Regions from separate parts of the Pedobacter sp. UYP24 genome, predicted to be linked through region 2. Evidence: riboswitches for the same ligand, from Rfam matches in the RefSeq annotation. Region 2 holds a riboswitch; the other holds the start of a gene.
The links. A riboswitch is a leader RNA that binds a small molecule or an ion and turns the genes downstream of it on or off. The one in region 2 is predicted to bind S-adenosylmethionine.

Region 1 (3,428 bases), on a different contig from region 2:
ATTCACACTTTCCAATTGGGTCGTAGCATAAGCTTCGTAGGTTCTATAGGAAAGAAGCGCGATACTTCTGGCAGTTTTAAGACCTTTTAATCCCCCTTTGGGTTGTTGTGAATAAAAAGTCCTATCTGTTGAAATTGCCAAACGCTGACTCTCATTGAAAGCGATGCCCCAGGGTGAATGAACAGCATTGGTTGCTAGTAATATTAAATTTTCTATTCTGCTATTTTCAATGATTGACCATTCAAGTGCCTGCTGGCCACCTAATGAACCACCAATCAATACTTTGATATTCTTAATTTCCAGGTGTACGGCCAACAAACGGTGAGCTGCCACAAGGTCTCTTATGGTAAATTCCGGAAAAGCAAGATAGTGAGGTAAACCAGTAGTCGCGTTAGTACTCAAAGGATTGCTGGTACCATAATGTGATCCCAATACATTGGCACAAATTATATAGTGTTCGGCTGGATTAAATAAATCATTCTCTCCAAAAAGACCTTTCCACCAGTCTAATACGTCAGCATTAGCTGTTAAAGCATGGCATACCCAAATTACGTTGTCCTTATCTGCATTTAATTTACCCCAAGTCTGATAAGCTATTTGAAGGCCTGCAAGTGTTTTGCCGCTTTCAAATTCGAAAATATCATTGTGGAAATAGGTAGAAATAGTACTCATTCAATTAATTGGGATAATGGATATTAGTGAAAAATAGCGGCAAATGCCTGTTCAAGATCAGCCTTGATGTCATCTATATGTTCAATTCCGACAGATATTCTCAGTAAACTTGGAGTTACGCCAGCAGCTAATTGTTCAGATGCACTTAGTTGCTGATGCGTAGTAGCCGCTGGTTGGATAATCAGCGTTTTCGCATCACCCATGTTTGCGAGGTGGCTGATCAGCTTAAGGCTGTCTACCAGCTTGGTAGCATTTTCGAGATCGCCGTTTAGTTCAAATGACAACACTGCGCCAAATCCATTTTTAAGATATTTTTTGGCATTCTCATGATATGGACTGCTTTTTAATCCCGGATAGTTAACTTTTTTTACTGCCTCATGGTCTTCCAGCCATTTGGCCAATTCCAAAGAATTATCTACATGGCGCTGAACTCTGAGTGATAATGTTTCCAGACCCTGAATTAATTGAAAGGAATTAAATGGTGAAATGGCAGGACCAAAATCTCTTAATCCCTCAACTCTTGCACGAATGATGAACTGGATATTGCCGAATGGCCCAGCGGCTCCAAAAACATCACTAAAAACTAGTCCGTGGTAACCTTCAGAAGGTTCACTGAATTGAGGGAATTTTCCATTACCCCAATTGTAATTTCCGCCGTCAACAATTACTCCACCAATACTGGTTCCGTGTCCACCAATCCATTTTGTGGCGGATTGAACAACGATGTGGGCACCATGTTCCAATGGTCTAAACAAGTATCCTGCAGCGCCGAAAGTATTGTCTACAATCAATGGCAGATCATGCTTATTGGCAATTGCGGCTAATTTTTCGAAATCAACAACGCTAAAAGCAGGGTTTCCAATAGTTTCCAAATAAATGGCCTTTGTGTTGGCATCTATCTTTCTTTCGAAATCGTCCTCATCATCGCCGTTGGCAAATCTTACCTCTATTCCCAGGCGTTTAAAGGCAACTTTAAATTGATTGTAAGAACCCCCGTAAAGATGAGAAGAAGAGACAAAATTATCCCCAGCCTGTAAAATGTTGTTTAAAGCAATAAACTGGGCTGCTTGTCCTGAGCCAACCGCCAGAGCGGCAACACCTCCTTCTAAGGCAGCAACCCTTTTTTCAAACACATCAGTAGTTGGATTCATGATGCGTGTGTAAATATTTCCAAATTCTTTTAATGCAAACAGGTTTGCACCGTGCTCAGAATTTTTAAATCCAAATGAAGTAGTTTGGTAAATAGGAACCGCCCTTGATCCTGTTGTAGGATCGATTTCCTGACCTGCATGTAATTGTAATGTTTCGAATTTATAGGAAGTTGACATGTTTTCTTATTTAAATGAATTGATAGAACTGAATTTTACCCCGCCGAGGAGCGCAATATTTTCCGTACCCTTTTTATGGGCCTTCCTAATGAATAGAGAAATGCAAATGGAAGATTTATAAATTATAATATGCAACAGCACATACACAATACGCACTGAGGTATAAAAAAATTCATTTGCTCTGGTGAGAATTTTTCATTTTTCATTTCGTTCCAATTTATCTTTCCAATAAGCACCATGCTTCTCGGTCAGGAATTGGCACCTTCTCCATTTTGGGAGGGTTGCCAGTGGGTCATAGAGCCTGTCTCTCGCCACTTCTTTATAAATCAAACCTGTAAAATAGGATTGACTTTTCTAGCTATCGCTAGATATTAGTACAAATGTAATGGGGTAGTTTGCAAAAACCAAAATATAATTCTGAATATTTTGTAACTAATTGATTTTTAAAAATATAATTTATTTAACACGAGCTTAATCTATACAGATTTACACTGTTTATTGCTGCAAAGCTTGGTCAATATCCATAATTAGATCGTCAATATGCTCCAGGCCTACTGATATCCGAATTAAATTCTGTGGGGTTTTGGTATCCGGCCCTTCTACCGATGCACGGTGTTCTATCAAGCTCTCCACTCCCCCTAAGCTGGTTGCCTGGGAAAATATTTTAACGGCATTCACTACGCGTCGGGCTTCATCAGCACCACCTTTAACCAGAATGGAAAGCATTCCGCCGAAAGCAGTCATCTGTTTTCTTGCAATCTCGTATTGTGGGTGAGAAGGTAAGCCGGGATAAAAGACTTTTTCCACTGCATCATGTGCTTCCAAAAACTCAGCGAGCGCAAACCCATTTTCACTATGTGCTCGCATTCGGTAGGGCATGGTTTTAATGCTTCTTAATAATAAAAAGCAATCGAAAGGTGAGGGAACAGCGCCGCCAATCTGTTGTACATTGCGTACTGCCTGCCACAGATCATCTTGTTTGGCTGTAATTAATACACCCCCTAAAACATCGCTATGCCCTCCAATGTATTTTGTTGATGAATGCATTACAATATCTGCACCTAGTAATATTGGATTTTGGAGGCATGGAGAAGCAAACGTACTGTCGCATGCCAATACCAAATTGTTTTCATTTGCAATTGCAGCAATAGCTTCAATATCTGTTATTTTAAGTAACGGGTTTGATGGGGTCTCAGTCCAAATTAAAACAGTATTAAGCTTAATATAAGATTTGATCAGCTCTAAATTTGTTTGATCTATAAAATCGAACTCCAGTGTTTCTGCAAAAATAGATTGCAATTGTTTCTTAAATCCCCAGTACATATCGTCGGGTGCGATAATATGACTGCCTGGCTTTAATGCTTGAAAAAGACTCATGCCAGCCGTGTTGCCTGAAGAAAATGCACAAGCATCCACACCCTTTTCCAA
Region 2 (3,428 bases):
AAAGTTATATTGGTAGGTATAATCAATCTTGTACTGCGCATCTTTGCTCCCTGCTTGCGAAAGTGTGGTGCCCATACTGGAAAATAATACATCGCCTTTTACAAGATGAGACCAGCTTGCAGGATCGTCGAAATTAACCAGGTACTCTTCCAATTTGCTTGCCGAAAGTCCCGTTGGACGGCGCACAAATACCAACACCTTATTAAAACGCTCGTCTGCAAGGAGTAATTTCACCAGCTCATTTCCAACAAGCCCGGTAGCGCCAATAAGTAATGCTATTTTTTTCATGTAGTTTGCTTACCAATACCACAAAGTAAACATTTAGCAGTTACCAGGCGGTATTTGTGGAAAGGGTTTGGCAACTATTATTTAGCGTTGGCAATTATTGATCTTTCCGCAATCATTATTGCCTCTGATGCAAATTGCGAAGATTTTAAACTTGCGAAGTTATTGAGCTTAACGTTGCTCATATTGCTTGCTACTATTGTACTTTGATCTGCAGCGCCGCTTATTTTTAATACTGCATTATCAGACACTACACTGTAGATACTGCTCACAGTGGCTTTGATTTTGGCCGTAGCGTTTTGGTTTAAAAACAATTGAAGATATTTTACATCAAAATTATTGCTGGTTAGCACAACAGATTGTCCGTATGCTTCAACGCGTTGGAGGTCTTTAACCGTAATGTTGATTGTTACTTGTGAGGATTCCATTGAATTTATATACAGCGTTTGGCCATTGGTTAATACAGATGTTTTCTCAGGATTGAAGCTATCAGATACCTGAACTATTTCTTTCTCACCCTGTGTTAGCACAATTTTTACGTTTCCGCTCACCCAAATTTTGTTAAAGCCATTTGCTGCTGTAATTCTTGTAGTGGTTGTGGTGGTTTGCCCGGCTGCAAATGTTGTAAATGCAGATGAAGTTAGAACTACTGCTGTTAATGCTGCTGCGAAGAATGTTTTTGTTAGAGTTTTCATGTCGTTTGAATTTTTGAGGTTTTTTCTTTTGTTTGTTATTAAGACGCAGCGATGACAAAAACGTTGCAAGGGTATTTGGGATACTATACCAGTACTGGGTAAGTGACGACCAACTCCCCTTATTATTCGACGAACGCGCCATATCAAAATTAAATTCCCCTTGTGGGTGTAAAGAGCGCCATATAGCGAACTTTATTCGTATTAATAGCTGTTTTTTTGGAAATCATTTTTCTTTGTTGCATTTTTGTACTGCTTATAGAGAAAGACGGAGGGATTAGACCCTGCGAAGTCTTAGCAACCTGTGCTTACAAGGTGCTACATTCTACTGAAGCCGGTTATTTGGCCTCTGAAAGATAAGTTAGTTGATAGCATTGGTGCCAATCGGTTAGCAGACTTCAATATTTCCCTTAAGCTTTGTTTGTAATTCGTTCGGCACTTGTTTTGGCTTTGTCCACTATCAAAAACAGCTTATTATCAACTCATATGGATACTATTTAAATGAACATTAGAGAAGAATTAGAAAAACGTATTCTGATTATCGACGGTGCAATGGGTACTATGATCCAGCGCTATGTTTTAACCGAAGAGGATTTTAGAGGGGAGCGTTTTAAAGATCACCCTTGTGATGTAAAGGGAAACAATGATTTGCTTAACATTACAAGGCCTGACATTATCAAGGCTATTCATACAGAATACCTGAAGGCCGGAACTGATATTATTGAAACAAATACTTTTAGTACACAGCGCATTTCCCTGGCAGATTACCAGATGGAAGAGTTGGATTATGAAATGAGCTTTGAAGGCGCCAAAATTGCCAAAGAAGCCATTACTGAATTTATGGCGCTTAATCCTGGCAGGCAGTGCTTTGTTGCTGGTGCTGTTGGCCCTACTAACAGGACGCTATCCATCTCTCCTGATGTAAATGACCCAGGTTACAGGGCGCTTACTTTTGATCAGCTGGTGGATGCTTACGATGTACAGATTAGGGGCTTGGTTGATGGCGGTGCAGATGTGCTGCTAATTGAAACTATCTTTGATACATTAAACGCCAAAGCTGCCATTTACGCTATTAAACAATATGAGACCGTAATAGGCAAAAAAATAGAGATCATGATCTCAGGCACCATTACAGATGCTTCGGGCAGAACATTGTCTGGTCAAACGGTTGAGGCTTTTTTGAACTCTGTAATTCACGCCGAGCCATTGAGTATTGGTTTTAATTGCGCGCTGGGCGCTAAAGACATGAGACCGCATATTGAAGAGCTTTCTGCCAAGGCGGGCTGTTATGTATCTGCCTATCCAAATGCGGGGTTACCAAATGAATTTGGCGCTTATGATGAGATGCCGCATGAAACTGCACGCCTGGTTGGAGATTTTATACAACATGGCTTTGTAAATATTGTGGGTGGATGCTGTGGTACCACGCCAGATCATATAGGCTGTATTGCTGAAAAAGCTAAGGGTGTAGAACCGAGAAAGATCCCTGAAATTTCTACTTATATGCGGTTAAGTGGCTTAGAGCCGGTGGCTATTACCCCTGAAAGTATATTTGTAAATATTGGTGAGCGTACAAATATTACAGGTTCGCCCAAATTTTCAAAGCTTATCCTTAGCGGAGATTTCGAAGCCGCCCTAACTGTTGCAAGACAGCAGGTAGAAGGGGGTGCGCAGGTGATTGACGTGAATATGGACGAGGGAATGATTGATTCTGAAGCATCAATGACCAAGTTCTTGAACTTGATTGCCTCTGAACCTGATATTTCTAAACTTCCAATCATGGTGGATTCGTCCAAATGGACGGTGATTGAAGCTGGGTTAAAATGCCTGCAAGGCAAAGGAATTGTAAACTCCATTTCTTTAAAAGAGGGTGAGGACAAATTCAGGGAAAGTGCACGGAAGGTGATGACTTATGGAGCTGCCGTAGTAGTGATGGCTTTTGATGAAAAGGGACAGGCAGATAATTTTGAAAGAAGAAAAGAGATATGTAAAAGATCTTATGACATATTGGTTGATGAGATCGGTTTTCCACCGCAAGACATCATCTTTGATCCGAACATACTTACCGTTGCAACAGGTTTGGAAGAGCATAATAATTATGCAGTAGATTTTATAAATGCTACCAGATGGATTAAGGAAAATCTTCCTTTTGCTAAGGTAAGTGGCGGAGTATCTAACATCTCTTTCTCTTTTAGGGGTAATAATACCGTAAGAGAAGCAATGCACTCTGCCTTTTTATACCACGCTATTAAAGCTGGTTTGGATATGGGTATTGTAAACGCGGGAATGTTAGAAGTTTATCAGGAGATACCTCCTGAGTTGCTTATCCTTGTGGAAGATGTTTTACTAAACAGGAGAGATGATGCTACTGAAAGATTAGTAGAATTTGCGGATACCATAAAATCTAAAGGCAAGGAGATTATACGTGATGAAGAGTGGAGAAAAGAACCA

Region 1: linked by a shared signal. The riboswitch ahead of ACVWYN_RS06615 (O-acetylhomoserine aminocarboxypropyltransferase/cysteine synthase family protein) and the one ahead of metH (methionine synthase) in region 2 are both predicted to bind S-adenosylmethionine.

What each region holds. Positions count from the first base shown of each region.
Region 1 covers NZ_JBSRZD010000002.1:443,529-446,956, reverse strand. The annotation lists gene ACVWYN_RS06620 (homoserine O-acetyltransferase family protein) at 1-672, opposite strand, end outside; gene ACVWYN_RS06615 (O-acetylhomoserine aminocarboxypropyltransferase/cysteine synthase family protein) at 696-2,000, opposite strand; SAM riboswitch class I at 2,215-2,328, opposite strand; gene ACVWYN_RS06610 (trans-sulfuration enzyme family protein) at 2,496-3,428, opposite strand, start outside.
Region 2 covers NZ_JBSRZD010000005.1:54,919-58,346, reverse strand. The annotation lists gene ACVWYN_RS11290 (NAD(P)H-binding protein) at 1-288, opposite strand, end outside; gene ACVWYN_RS11285 (GIN domain-containing protein) at 366-980, opposite strand; SAM riboswitch class I at 1,231-1,340, shown strand; gene metH (methionine synthase) at 1,479-3,428, shown strand, end outside.